3 regions of the Rummeliibacillus sp. BSL5 genome follow, and region 2 is predicted to be linked to each of the others. Evidence: riboswitches for the same ligand, from Rfam matches in the RefSeq annotation. Region 2 holds a riboswitch; each other region holds the start of a gene.
The links. Region 2 has a riboswitch for thiamine pyrophosphate ahead of tenA (thiaminase II). Riboswitches for the same ligand answer to the same signal wherever they lie in the genome.
Positions count from the first base shown of each region.

Region 1: linked by a shared signal. The riboswitch ahead of tenA (thiaminase II) and the one ahead of tenA (thiaminase II) in region 2 are both predicted to bind thiamine pyrophosphate.
Region 3: linked by a shared signal. The riboswitch ahead of thiT (energy-coupled thiamine transporter ThiT) and the one ahead of tenA (thiaminase II) in region 2 are both predicted to bind thiamine pyrophosphate.

Region 1 is NZ_JAVGCV010000003.1:159,982-164,565, reverse strand. Features, by position in the region: gene RCJ93_RS12465 (polysaccharide deacetylase family protein) at 1-279, opposite strand, end outside; gene RCJ93_RS12460 (tRNA dihydrouridine synthase) at 565-1,533, shown strand; gene RCJ93_RS12455 (hypothetical protein) at 1,661-1,891, shown strand; TPP riboswitch at 2,056-2,163, shown strand; gene tenA (thiaminase II) at 2,267-2,956, shown strand; gene tenI (thiazole tautomerase TenI) at 2,956-3,579, shown strand; gene thiS (sulfur carrier protein ThiS) at 3,612-3,815, shown strand; gene RCJ93_RS12435 (thiazole synthase) at 3,817-4,584, shown strand; gene RCJ93_RS12430 (thiazole biosynthesis adenylyltransferase ThiF) at 4,581-4,584, shown strand, end outside.
Region 2 is NZ_JAVGCV010000004.1:120,855-125,438, forward strand. Features, by position in the region: gene thiE (thiamine phosphate synthase) at 1-319, opposite strand, end outside; gene thiD (bifunctional hydroxymethylpyrimidine kinase/phosphomethylpyrimidine kinase) at 264-1,130, opposite strand; gene thiM (hydroxyethylthiazole kinase) at 1,130-1,879, opposite strand; gene tenA (thiaminase II) at 1,866-2,546, opposite strand; TPP riboswitch at 2,608-2,706, opposite strand; TPP riboswitch at 2,761-2,859, opposite strand; gene RCJ93_RS13445 (GNAT family N-acetyltransferase) at 2,932-3,360, opposite strand; gene RCJ93_RS13450 (hypothetical protein) at 3,387-4,112, opposite strand; gene RCJ93_RS13455 (hypothetical protein) at 4,114-4,584, opposite strand, start outside.
Region 3 is NZ_JAVGCV010000003.1:41,934-46,517, reverse strand. Features, by position in the region: gene RCJ93_RS11930 (aminopeptidase) at 1-901, shown strand, start outside; gene RCJ93_RS11925 (DUF4870 domain-containing protein) at 1,173-1,550, opposite strand; TPP riboswitch at 1,677-1,783, shown strand; gene thiT (energy-coupled thiamine transporter ThiT) at 1,908-2,471, shown strand; gene RCJ93_RS11915 (nucleotidyltransferase domain-containing protein) at 2,567-3,277, opposite strand; gene RCJ93_RS11910 (DUF2179 domain-containing protein) at 3,516-4,028, shown strand; gene map (type I methionyl aminopeptidase) at 4,212-4,584, shown strand, end outside.

The sequences.
Region 1 (4,584 bases), on a different contig from region 2:
TGCGGTTTCCTTTTTCCTTTCTTTTTGCGTTATTTTCCGGTTTTTATCCGAATTCTTCTTTCCGGCTTGTCCGGTTACATTTGAAGAGGCAGTCGGCGATTTCTGGCTTTTCTTTTCTTTTGGTGTTGCGGCCTGCTTTTTTTTAACCGCAGGATTATCATTATCTGCTGAGGATCCAATAGGGCCAATCAAATAAACGCCCAGCAGGATTACTGCGAGTATAACTCCTAAGCCTATGCTGACTTTCCCTTTCGCTCTCTTTTTTCCTTGTCGTTTCATCTTCCGAGCAACCTCTCTTTCTTAGTGTGTTTTGTATGCTGGATTGAACCTGATTTTTGCGCTATTATGCATTTACCTTTATTAATATGACTTACCAGCACTATGAAAAGTTTTGAGGAAAACAAAATGTTTGTATTTAGTGGTTTCTTTTAAAAAAGAGTTTAAGAAAAAATGGATTAAAGATAAAATAGAAAAGCTAGGTTATACTCTAGAAATAAAATGTGTTAAATTCATAAACAATGTAAATAGGATATACAGGATATAGATGAAAGGATTTGTATGAATATGAAAGAAAATTTTTGGCGTGACTTGCCACGACCATTCTTTGTACTGGCTCCAATGGAAGATGTGACAGATGTTGTATTTCGCCATGTCGTGAGCAAAGCAGGACGTCCGGATGTATTTTTCACCGAGTTTACAAACACGGATAGCTATTGCCATCCAGAAGGAAAGAACAGTCTGCGTGGACGTTTGACTTTTACAGAGGACGAACAGCCAATGGTGGCACATATTTGGGGAGACAAGCCCGAGTATTTCCGTGAAATGAGTATCGGAATGGCTGAAATGGGTTACAAAGGCATCGATATCAATATGGGCTGTCCTGTACCTAATGTAGCCTCTAGAGGAAAGGGAAGCGGTCTTATCCTTCGACCAGATGCAGCTGCAGAAATCATCCAAGCTGCAAAAGCAGGGGGACTGCCTGTCAGTGTGAAAACACGGTTAGGCTACACAGAGCTAAATGAGTGGGAGGATTGGCTAACGCATATATTGAAGCAGGATATTGCCAACCTTTCAATACACCTGCGAACAAGAAAAGAAATGAGCAAAGTAGATGCCCACTGGGAGATGATTCCGGCAATCAAGGAATTACGTGACCGTATTGCACCTGACACAATGCTTACCATCAATGGAGATATCCCAGACCGCCAAAAAGGCCTTGAGCTCGCTGAACAATACGGAATAGATGGCATCATGATTGGCCGCGGTATCTTTAAAAATCCGTTTGCATTTGAAAAAGAACCGCGAGAGCATAGCAGCCAGGAGCTTCTGGATCTTTTAAGATATCAGTTGGATCTGCACGATCAATATCAAGAAGTAGTGCCTCGTTCCATTTCGGGTCTTCATCGTTTCTTCAAAATCTATGTCAAAGGATTCCCTGGTGCTGGTGAATTGCGAAATCAATTGATGCACACGAAATCTACGGATGAAGTGCGTGGGTTGATTGATGGTTTTGAAATAAAGAATGTTGATTAGAAAGTAAAACCCAAACCTAAAAAAGGAAAAAGATTATCTCAACCCGTGATTGAGATAATCTTTTTTTAGTTATAACGTTTCCTAGAGAAACTAAACTATATTAGGATTAATATAAGGGGGTTTACATATGGATGAAAATGTATGGAAAGAATTTAAAGTAGCCATTGAAGAGGGGCAAGAATTATCATTTGATTATAAGAATGAAGAATGGTGGATTAGTAGGGTACCTGAAGAAAAGAGCTTTCTTCTTACACGTTCCAAAGATTCTCATACTCAAGCATTTAAATCAGCAGAAGAGTTATTTCAACATGGATTAATAGATGGAAAGCCATTTATTGAAAGAGTTAAAGACTTATAAGAACCATAATAAAACGAATGTTTTTGAAAACTTCATACTAGACTAGGAAGCCCAACAGCAATCAATTCTGGGGAAAGGGATGTTACTAAATTTCACCATATATGTTCTTGACAATCCATTCAATAATGTTAAGATAATATCGAATGTTGCTAAAACTTCATATGATTTACCACTAGGGGTGCCATTAGAATGGCTGAGATCAAAGTGTGACTTTGAGACTCTTGGAACCTGATTTGGTTTATACCAACGTAGGGAAGTGGCACGGCAGAAATTTTATTTTTTGTACATATAATTTCTAATACCCACTTTCTTTGCGTAAAGGAAAGTGGGATTTTTTTATTCCATTTTCCTAACACTATTTTTGGAGGGATTATGATGAAATTTTCAGAGCAGTTACGACTTGAGGCAGATTCTATTTGGGAAGCAAGCTTTCAGCATCCTTTTGTGACAGGTATAGCTGATGGCAGCTTGCCATTAGAAAGCTTCCGCTATTACGTGTTGCAGGATTCTTATTATCTTTCTCATTTTGCCAGAGTGCAGGCATTGGCGGGAGCAAAGGCACCCGATTTGCACACAACGGCTCGCATGGCTGTTCATGTACAAGGTACAGCTGAAGCAGAATTGAGTCTGCATGCTAATTTTTCAAAGCAATTAGGAATTACTGAAGCTGAAATCGCTGAGTTTAAGCCTTCCCCTACGGCGTATGCGTACACATCTCATCTATATCGAGCGGCATTTACCGGTCATATCGGTGATATTATTGCAGCGCTTCTTCCATGTTATTGGTTATACGATGAAATCGGTCAGCGTTTAATGGGAAATACGCCAAATCAACCAATTTATCAAGAGTGGATTGCTGCATACGGTGGCGATTGGTTTCATGAAAAAGTGGTGGAGCAAATTCAGCGAATCGATGAGATTGCTGAGAGGGTAACAGAATCAGATCGCATGCAAATGCTCGAGCATTTTATGATCAGCAGCCAGTACGAATATTCATTTTGGGAGATGGCTTATCAGCATGAAGAATGGCCAATCGTGAATAAGGATTCGATGGTGAGAGGCTAATGAATCGAGAGCTACACATTGTTTCGACAGGCAGACAGCCCATTCCTGAAATGATTGGAATCGCCAAGGAAATTCATCCATACATCGACGCTTTCCATATCCGTGAAAAACAAAAAACTGCGAGAGAATTAATGGAAATCGTAAATCAACTGAAAGCGGAAGGTGTCCCATCGGATAAAATCGTCATCAATGATCGACTGGATGTCGGAGCGGTCACAAGGGTGAAGGGCGTTCAACTAGCTAATCATAGCTTGGATATCGCAGTTGTGAAGGATGTATTTCCAGGATTGCGGCTAGGATGTTCCGTTCATACCGTAGAAGAAGCGATATATGCGAGTGAATGCAGTGCAGATTATGTGATATATGGACATATTTTCCATTCACAATCCAAGCCGAACAAAGAACCGCGAGGCCTAGAAAAATTAAAGGAATTAACTATGAACGTAAAGATTCCAGTGATTGCGATTGGCGGAATCCAATTTAAGAATGTAGAGAAAGTGTTGGAAGTGGGAGCGCAAGGGATTGCGGTCTTGTCAGGAGTGATGTTGGCAAACAATCCTGTACAGGCAGTGAAAAAGTATTCTGCAAAATTGAGGTTAACGGAAAGTCCTTTATCAAAATAAATTGATTAGCAAACGTAAAAGGAAGTGAGCGGATGAGACTCCAAATAAACGGCGAATTTCTAAATGTTCCCGAGCAAATAAGGGTAGTGTCAGATGTGATTCATCACTTTGGGTTAGAATCTAAGGTTTTCATTATGGAATTAAATCATAACATTTTAGACAAAAGCAGCTATTTCGAAACAGCCATATCAGATGGCGACAAAATAGAGATTGTACACTTTGTTGGAGGTGGATGAAATGTTGAAAATTGGGCCATATGAATTTCAATCAAGACTATTATTAGGAACAGGAAAGTACCCAAACTTTGATATTCAGAAAGAAGCCGTGGAAGCTTCAGGAACGGACATCCTTACGTTTGCCGTTAGAAGAATGAATATTTTTGAGGCGAGCCAGCCGAATTTCCTGGAAAAAATAGATTTAGCGAGGTATAAACTGCTACCCAATACTGCAGGAGCCACTACGGCTGAAGAAGCGGTTCGCATCGCCAAGCTGGCAAAGGCATCTGGCTTATGTGACATGATTAAAGTCGAAGTCATCGGTTGCCAAAAAACACTGTTGCCTGACCCGTTCGAAACATATAAGGCATCTGAAGAATTATTGAAAGAAGGATTTATTGTCCTTCCTTATATCTCGGATGATGTATTGCTAGCTAAAAGATTGCAAGAATTAGGCGTCCATGCAATCATGCCTGGCGCTTCTCCAATAGGCTCTGGTCAAGGCATTATCAACCCGCTTAATTTAAGCTTTATTATTGAGCAGGCAACTGTACCCGTTATTGTAGATGCAGGTATTGGTGCGCCATCTGATGCGGCTATTGCTATGGAGGCAGGAGCGGATGGCGTCCTCTTGAATACTGCTGTTTCTGGTGCTGGTGATCCCGTGAAAATGGCGAAAGCAATAAAGCTTGCCATTGAAGCAGGACGCTTAGGCTATGAAGCAGGTAGAATAGCGAAAAAAACCTATGCAACGGCTAGCAGTCCAACCGAAGGAATGAGCATCGGGTGA
Region 2 (4,584 bases):
TTACCTTCCCTTTAAATTTCGACCGTACTTTTTCTAGAGCCATATCTTCCTGTCCTATGTGTACACCATCCGCTTCTATCTTCAAAGCCAAATCGATATGATCATTCACAATAAATGGGACCTCATATTGCTTACATAGCTTCTGGCACTCACGCGCGAACATTTCAAGTTCTATGCCAGTTAATGCCCCTTCACCCTTTTCACGCAACTGAAACATTGTGATACCAGCCTGTAATGCTTGTTCGAGCACTTGGAGGGGTGGTTCAATGCAGTTTTGCGTGCCCATAATTAGATAAACTGCTAAATCCTCTTTCCTCACTAATTGTCACCTCACAGTTGCCGCTTAATTTTTTATACGCAAAATGGTTTGTAGGGCCATGTCCATTCCCTATATTTAATGGATGTTGAATAGCTAAATGGACAAATTTTTTCGCTTCTATTATGGCACTTTTTAAAGAGAAGCCCTGTGCCAAAAAAGCGGTTAGCGCTGCTGAGAATGTACATCCTGTACCGTGTGTTTGAACAGTGGAAATTCGCTTCGTTTGCATTGAAAAGAACGAACCATCTTGAAAATATACAGTATCTACTGCATCCTTACCTTCTAAATGACCGCCTTTTATAATGACGCATGAAACACCCATTGCAAGCATTGCGTTTGCAGCCTTTTCTAAGTCTTTTGGGCTTTTTATTTCGATTCCGCTTATTACCTCTGCTTCTGGTATGTTTGGTGTAAGAACAGTTGCACGCGGCAATAGGTTTTTTTTCAGCGCAGTCACTGCCTCATGTTGCAACAAAGATGCTCCACCTTTCGCAATCATCACTGGGTCTACTACCAATTCTGTCTCTTTATCTCGCAAACTATATGTTACAGCTTCAATAATCTCGGCAGAAAACAACATGCCCGTTTTCACCGCTTTTACCGGCATATCCTTCATCACTACTTCGATTTGCTGCTGAACAAATGAGGAATCGGCAGAGAATATGCCCTCAACACCAAGCGTATTTTGCGCAGTCAATGCTGTAATAGCCGATGTGCCAAAAACGCCAAGCTCCTGGAAAGTCTTTAGATCTGCTTGAATACCTGCTCCTCCGCCACTGTCAGAACCGGCAATAGTCATGGCAATATTCATTATGCTCGCCCTCCTGCAATCTGGTGCAATTGATTGAGCACTTCTTGTTGAACAGTGCCTAACCATTCCTTCTGGCGAGCCTTCTCCGCAACTTTTTTATAGTCTTTCAAAACGTCGCTTAAGATAGAAAGGTTATTTCTTTCTACTGCTAAGGCTGCTGTACAGATGGCGCTAAGCAAACAACCTGTTCCTGTTATCTTGGTCATCAGCTCATGGCCGCCTGCTATATAATCAATACTTTCACCGTTTGTGGCAATATCCACTTCTCCCGTGACAATGACAAGACAGTTGTACTGTTTCGCTATAGCTTTTGCTGTCTGCTCGATATCCATTTCTCCTACACCGCTGTCTACTCCCTTTGAGTCCCAATTGACACCTGCGATAGCTGCAAGTTCTCCAGTATTGCAGCGAATAAGATCAAATTTGATTTCTCTCAATAGATTCTTCACTGTCTCGCGGCGAAAGGCAGTGGCACCTACGCCTACCGGATCAAGGACGACAGGAATTCCCACTTCATTTGCTTTGCGTCCAGCTACAATCATTGCTTCTTTTGTTCGTCCATTAATGGTGCCAATATTAATAAGTAAACCACTTGCAACAGAAACCATATCTCCTACCTCTGCGATTTCATCTGCCATAACTGGTGATGCCCCAATTGCGAGCAGTCCGTTTGCTGTAAAATTTGCTACTACATAATTTGTTATACAGTGGATTAAAGGATTTTCCTGATTTATTTTAAGCAAGCTCATAAGGTGTAAGCTCCTTCCAATTTTCTAAAGACCAGGCCATATCCCAAAACTTGCATTCATAATAGGCACTCATTTGGATAAACGCTTTCATCTTTTGATGGTCAGCTGGGTGTTCTTTCGCATACTTATTGAGCATCTGCTTTTGGATACCCAGTTGATCTTTAAACTCTTTACTGCTATACAATTCAATCCAATCTCTGTATAACTTCTGTGTCGGTTTTTCATCTTTATACTCTTCACCAATACTTTGGTATAACCAAGGACATGGCAGCAACGCAGCAAATGCAACTGGCAGGCTTTCGTTTAGAACGGCGTTATACATATGGTTAATATAATTATTGTTGGCTGGCGCAGGAATAAGCTCCGCTTGTTCCTGTTCTCCAATATGAAGTTCTTTGAAAACAGTCCGGTGGAGCTCAAGTTCTGCTTCATTTATACTTCTAGCTGATTCAAGATAATAGGCCATTTCCTGGTTCGTCTCTGATTTGGATGCTGCTATTGCCAATATTTTTGAGTAATGCTTTAAATAAATGGCATCCTGCATCATATAAAATTTAAAGTTCTCCATTGGCAGTGTGCCCTGTACTAACCCTTTCACGAATGGGTGTACCATGCTATCATCCCAATATGCATCTGCTTCTTCTCTAACAACTTCATCAAATCTCACTGTTCGTCCTCCTTTAAAGTGGACGTAGACGCAAAAAATCCCTATGAGTAGACATAGAGATTTCATACCTTCATCTGCTCCCTACGTCAGTATTAACTGTCAGGTTCTAAGGGTCAGGTTTTAACCTTCTCAACACTTTCGTGTCCCCCCGCACTAAAATATTTGGTTGGGTACAAAAAAACTCTCCCATAAACGGAGAGCTGCTGTACAAAACGATCATATGTACTTTGCTCCCTACGCCAGTATTAACTGACAGGTTCTAAGGGTCAGGCTTAAACCTTCTCAACACTTTCGTGTCCCCCTGCAAATATTTAAGTTATATTCATCGTACCATTCAACTGGATGCCATTCAAGGATAAAACAAGCATTTGCTTTTTACAATATATCAGAATTCTTTCTTAAACACATAGCTTACCTTGTCGTACCCCATCTTTTCTTCATAAAAATGGTGTGCCTTCGTACGTTGCAACCCAGAAGATAAGGCCACACACTCATACTTATATTCTTTCGCCCATTCTTCTACAAATACAAGCAACTCTTCTCCATAACCGAACGAACGCTTAGATGCATCTGTGACTAAATCGCATACCCATATATATCTTCCATAATAAAGAGTAATCATCGGCTGGAATCCGACCACCGCAACTATTTCATCAGAGTCAACGAGTGCATAGAGCTTATACTGTTCCTTTTCCATCGCTTCCATCACTAATTCTACATATGTGTTTATATCTAAATGTGTTCTGAGTTGGCTCATGACCGGAAAGGCATCCATAATTTCATCTTTTGAGTTTAAATTTTTTATCATTTTCATAAAAACACCTCCTAGATTATCGATACTCATTCATAAAGATCACGACTTCCCTTTTCTAAAAGTTCTGGAAAGCGTAAAATGATATCCCCGGTTGAAAAGCTTTCTCCATTATTAGTAAAATCAATCGGCTCTTTTACACCAGGCTTGGCATTCGGTCTCCATCCAAAATTAAGCGAATCTCCATCCTCCTCATTTGAGAAGAGCCAATCCGTTTGAACAGGTCTAGCATAATCTTTGATCGCAGACCAATCTTCTGGAATAGGAAAAACCCCATATGTCTTATTATGCAATAACACTTTCTCCGTCATTTGAACTGGTGGAACATAAAGACTTTTCCTATCCCAGGTGATATAATCCCGCTGTCTCGTTAGATAAAATGTAAATGAATCAACCTTATTTTTATGAAAAATATTCCACACATATACATACTTTGGCCGTTTTCTATCTTCTATCTTCCATATCATCGGTTCTTCGCGATTATCCACTTCAGCGACTCGCCATTTATTCTTCTTCCAAATCCAATAGCTAAGTCCATAGTCTTTATTCAAAGAAATAAAAGGAACCACAATATGGCGTTCATCAACGTGGATTATATCTTGTATTGTTTTTACGCTAGCCCCTGGGAAGGTCTCATTTATATCCTTTTTCAGCGCTTCCTCTGTTGGAAAAGGCGCTGGTTTTGAATAAGAAGAATAGAAGAATAGACCAATAACCACCACTAAAAGAGCAAACATTCCTTTTCTTTTCTTCATACTAATGCTCCTCCTTTAGCACGGAATCATTTAAACGGTAGTAAAGCTGATGCTGAGACGTAGTTATCAGAATTCCTTTTCCGTCTTTTTCTATGTACAGAACCGGTGAGGGAAGCCCACTTCCCCATTTCGGCTTTACTCCTACAAGCTGATAAGGAAAATGTTCATCTTTTTTGTTAATTTCTGAGGGACTCATCTCATAAAGGCTTGAAAACCACTTATCGCTATAGATTTCCCGCTGTTTCAAGTGTGTGAATTTCCCTGCTAGCTTCTTTCTATCTAACACTATATTCTTTTTTGCTGAAGGATGAATAGTGATTAATTTTGCATTCTCTAAATTTGCCATAAAGGTAGTTGGATTTTTGTCTGGAAAAATCCAATGTTGAAAGGGTATTGTTACAAGTGAAGCTACTAGAAAAATATAATTGAAGCCAAATCCCATCCAAGCAAAAGAGCGATACGATTGCCATCG
Region 3 (4,584 bases), on a different contig from region 2:
GGTGCCAGTTGAAAAACTATCCGCACAGCAAAAAGCATCAGGCAAAGCGCTTGAAAACTATCGCGATGCAGTGATGAACGACAAGATTGCGTGGTCTATTATTGCTGTACCATCGAAGAAATGGGCTGCAAAAGTATTCTCTGATTTAAAAGAAGAAGAGCAGCTGCCAGCATTATGGGAAGCGATCTTCAAAACGGTTCATATTGGTGAAGGAAATGCTGTAGACAACTGGGAACAACATTTGAAAAACCTAGATGCGAGAGCAGATCTTTTAAACGCAAAACGTTATCAAAAGCTGCATTATAAAGCGCCTGGCACTGATTTAACAATTGAATTGCCAGATAAGCATATTTGGTGCACAGGTGCGAGCCATACACCTGCTGGTTCTTCGTTTGTAGCAAATATGCCAACAGAAGAAGTGTACACAATGCCATCAAAATACGGTGTGAACGGCTTTGTATCGAATACAAAACCGCTTGTTTTCCAAGGTAATGTTATCGATCAATTTAAGCTGACATTCGAAGGTGGAAAGATTGTAAAAGCTGAAGCAGAGGTTGGTCATGATTTGCTGCAAGAATTAGTCAAAGCGGATGAAGGTTCTAAGTACCTTGGCGAAGTTGCTCTTGTACCACATGAGTCGCCTATCTCTGCATCAAATATTCTTTACTACAATACGCTTTTCGATGAAAATGCCTCTAACCACCTGGCGATTGGCGAAGCTTATCCGACATGCTATGAAGGTGGAAGCAGCCTGACAAAAGAGGAGCTTGAAGAAAAAGGTATTAATACATCAATTACTCATGAAGACTTCATGATTGGTAGCGGAGAAATGGATATCGACGGCGTTCTAGCAGATGGCACAGTTGAGCCTATTTTCCGCAATGGCAGCTGGGCATTTTAAGTAGTCATGCTTAGGTGTTGCTATACCTTTTAATCTCAACATAAAGTTCATATAAAAAAACGCCGTATTCCACAGGGAATACGGCGTTTTTAGTGATTATTTTTTCATTGCTTTTTTATCATGTCTTGCATCAATCACTTTTAAGATGATTGGATAAACAACTGGTGCGATTTTGATTACAGTTTTTATTACTTTTCGTAATTGCATATAGTAGCACTCCATTCATTGATGAGCTTGTGTATATTTAACTAATAGCCATATTAACAGTATTTTAAACTTTGAGTACTTTAATTCCTTGTACAATATTCCAAATGAACACGCCTAGCGAAAGGATAGCTTCTACAACAATAAAGATGAGCCATGCTCCCATAATCCACATACCATCATTGGACGATGCATCTGGGCTCCCTGTTTCAAATGAATAACTGTAAAAACCGGCTCCAGCCACCACAGCCATAAATATAATGACGCCAATAATGGTAGGGACCAGAAGAAGAAGGTGAGAGAGTAAAGCGCGCTTAGCGTGCCTTTTCACTTCTTGTTCCTTTACAGCAAAATACACGATGACGGGCAAGATAAATCCAGCAAAAAATATACTAAAATAACACAAAGAAGAGATTACACGGTTATTATTGTTTTCCAATTCCAATTTTGACACCTCCATATATCTATACATACGCACAGGGCTCACTGAAAGATTCAGAAAGATGAAAATTACCATGGCAATTTAAAATCAAATCAAGTACAATAAATGTGTTCAATTAAATACTGATGTATCGACCACGAGGGGAGCCGCAAATGGGCGGCTGAGAGTGAATCCGAAATTCTAACCCTTTGAACCTGTAAGTTAATGCTTGCGTAGGAATGTGGATAGAGACCGACTTATTTCGATGTTAGGGCTATCCTAATGTCGTTTTTTATTTGGGTGGAAATCTTCTGGAATACTTGTTTACGGGAATACGCTTTAGGCAAGAGTGGGCTGCATCGAAATACGGGAGGAAGTATATTGAATAAGAAACGTTTATTAATGATGATTGAAATCGCCATATTTGCAGCGATCGGATTTGTACTGGATAAGCTATCCTTTAGTCTATGGCCACAGGGCGGTTCTATTAGCCTTGTAATGGTTCCGATTGTACTGATGGCATTTCGTTGGGGGACAATGGCTGGACTCGTTACAGGGCTATTAATTGGCGGATTGCAAGTGTTAATAGGGGGCGCCTATGTGTTAACGCCTTTGCAAGGCTTCATCGATTATTTCTTTGCATTTACTGCTGTAGGCTTAGCTGGTGTGATGCGAGGAATGATGATTGCTGCCAACCGACGTGGCCAAACAGGCAAAATGATCGTTGCTATAACAATCGGAACATTTATTGGCGGATTATTAAAATATGCAGCACATACTTTGGCAGGAGTCGTGTTCTTTGCTGAATATGCAGGGAAGCAAAATGTATATTGGTACTCTATTGTGTACAACGGCTCTTATATGATTCCTGCTATTATTTTAACGATTATTGTCGTTGCGCTGCTCTTTAAATCTGCGCCACGAATAGCTAATCCGAATAATTAATGAGGAAGTCTGCTAATTAAATTAAGAATTCGACATGGTATTAGCAATACAAGAACAAACGCTCAGATACATTCTGAGCGTTTTTTTTTATTAGGTTATTTTCCTAAAGAAAATCCTTCAAATAATCTTCCACCAAATGGTTGCAGGACTTGATCAGTCAGGCATACAATCTTACCAATATCATTTGATTTATAATATGCGTCGAATGCTTCAACAAATTCGTTTGCAAGTTTTTGGTCATGATGAACTAATGAACGAAAAACCCATTTTGATGTCCCAATCCATTTGCCATTACTTCGAAGGATGAACTCACTAACTAATTCGCTGAGTGTGCTCGCAATAAAAATGCCTTCAGCTCTATTTTGACAACCGATTAAATCGTCTAACACATCCGTAACAAAATATCGCTTTATATCTATTGTTTCTTTTGTCCAATCTTCTGGCCCTTGTTCTATTAAGTCTTTGGCTTCCTTTCTAATAGCCGATAATACTCCTGTATCTTTTATAATTTTGCCCTCACTTACCATCCTTGGCATTGTAGGCCTTCCTTCTTTACAATCACTTACAAAAAAGAAACGATAAGACTTCAAATTATGAACAAACAGTTCAATATTCCATCCAAATTCAATAAGGGATTCTCGATAAGAAAATCGAAAACTTTTGTCAAATATGATGATGTCTAAATCAGAAGTTTCAGTTGCCTGACCTCGAACAACACTCCCAGCTAAGATAGCTCCCTGACAATCATGAAAATGTTTTTCAACAAACTGTAAGGCTGCTTCTATTGGATCAAGTCTATTTTTCATATAATTTCCACCCTTCTTCTTTTAAGGTATCTTCTTCGGCAGAAGCTAAAAGTTTATAAGATTTGATTACCTGAAAATTCTATAACAATTTTATCGTATTTATTCCAATCTTCTTTAATATAGTCTGCTAATATGCGAATCGTAACGGAGCTCAATTCGTTTTTTTAGTTTCATGACTGGGTATGGATTGTAATAAATCTACATACTAATAATTGATTGCGGGGTGAATCTGTTGGAGATGCTTTTATTAATTATTATTATCAATATAGTGTATATGACACTGGTAACATTGCGGATGATTCTTGTGATAAAAGGATATCGAATTGTAGCATCACTGATGTCTGTGGCTGAGGTCTTTATCTATTTGATGGGGTTGAAGATTGTGCTGGATAACTTAGACCGTCCGCTCAATATATTAGCTTATTGCGTAGGGTGGGGACTAGGCGTTTATTCTGGTGGTCTCATTGAAAGCAAACTCGCTCTTGGTTATATGATCTTTGACGTGATTGTTGACAGAGAACAGCAGGGGTTGGTTAGCAAATTGAGGGATGAAGGCTTTGGCGTCACAGCTTGGATTGGTAATGGTAAAGATGGTGAACGTCTCTGTTTGAAAGTGATTGCCAAGAGAAAAGAGGAAAGGTATTTCCGAGATTGCATTACGAAAATAGCGCCATCTGCTTTTGTTGTTTCCTATGAGCCGAACATTTTGAACGGCGGCTTTTTCTTAAAGCGCAAGCACTTATTTTTATAGAAACGCATATGTTAATTTAGGAAAGTACAATTAATTTACCTCGCATTTTCAAATTCTAAGAAGCTGTTTGGTTAGCAGGTTATGAGGAGGAATGGAGAAATCTCCACTGAGCCGGGTTTCACTTCATCACAGAATTTTGTGGTATAGTTAAATAGCGAGATTAATCAGAAGGGATCGTTTTACATGATTGCAAAAACGCAAGAAGAAATAGATGCTTTGATGAAAGCTGGCCGTGCTATGGCTGAAATTCGTGAGGCTTTAAAAGAAGCGGCTAAGCCAGGCGTAACGACTAAAGAATTGGATGATTTGGCTGGAAAGCTATTTGACGAGAAAGGTGCGGTTTCTGGACCGAAAGCAGAGTATGATTTTCCAGGATACACATGCTTAAGCGTCAATGAACAAGTAGCACACGGCATCCCGAACAATTATAAATTAAAAGCAGGCGATTTGATTAACATTGATGTGTCTGGACATGTGGATGGTTATTATGCAGATACAGGCATTTCATTCATCGTAGGAGATGTGGATAATGCAGATATCCAAAAAATCTGTGATG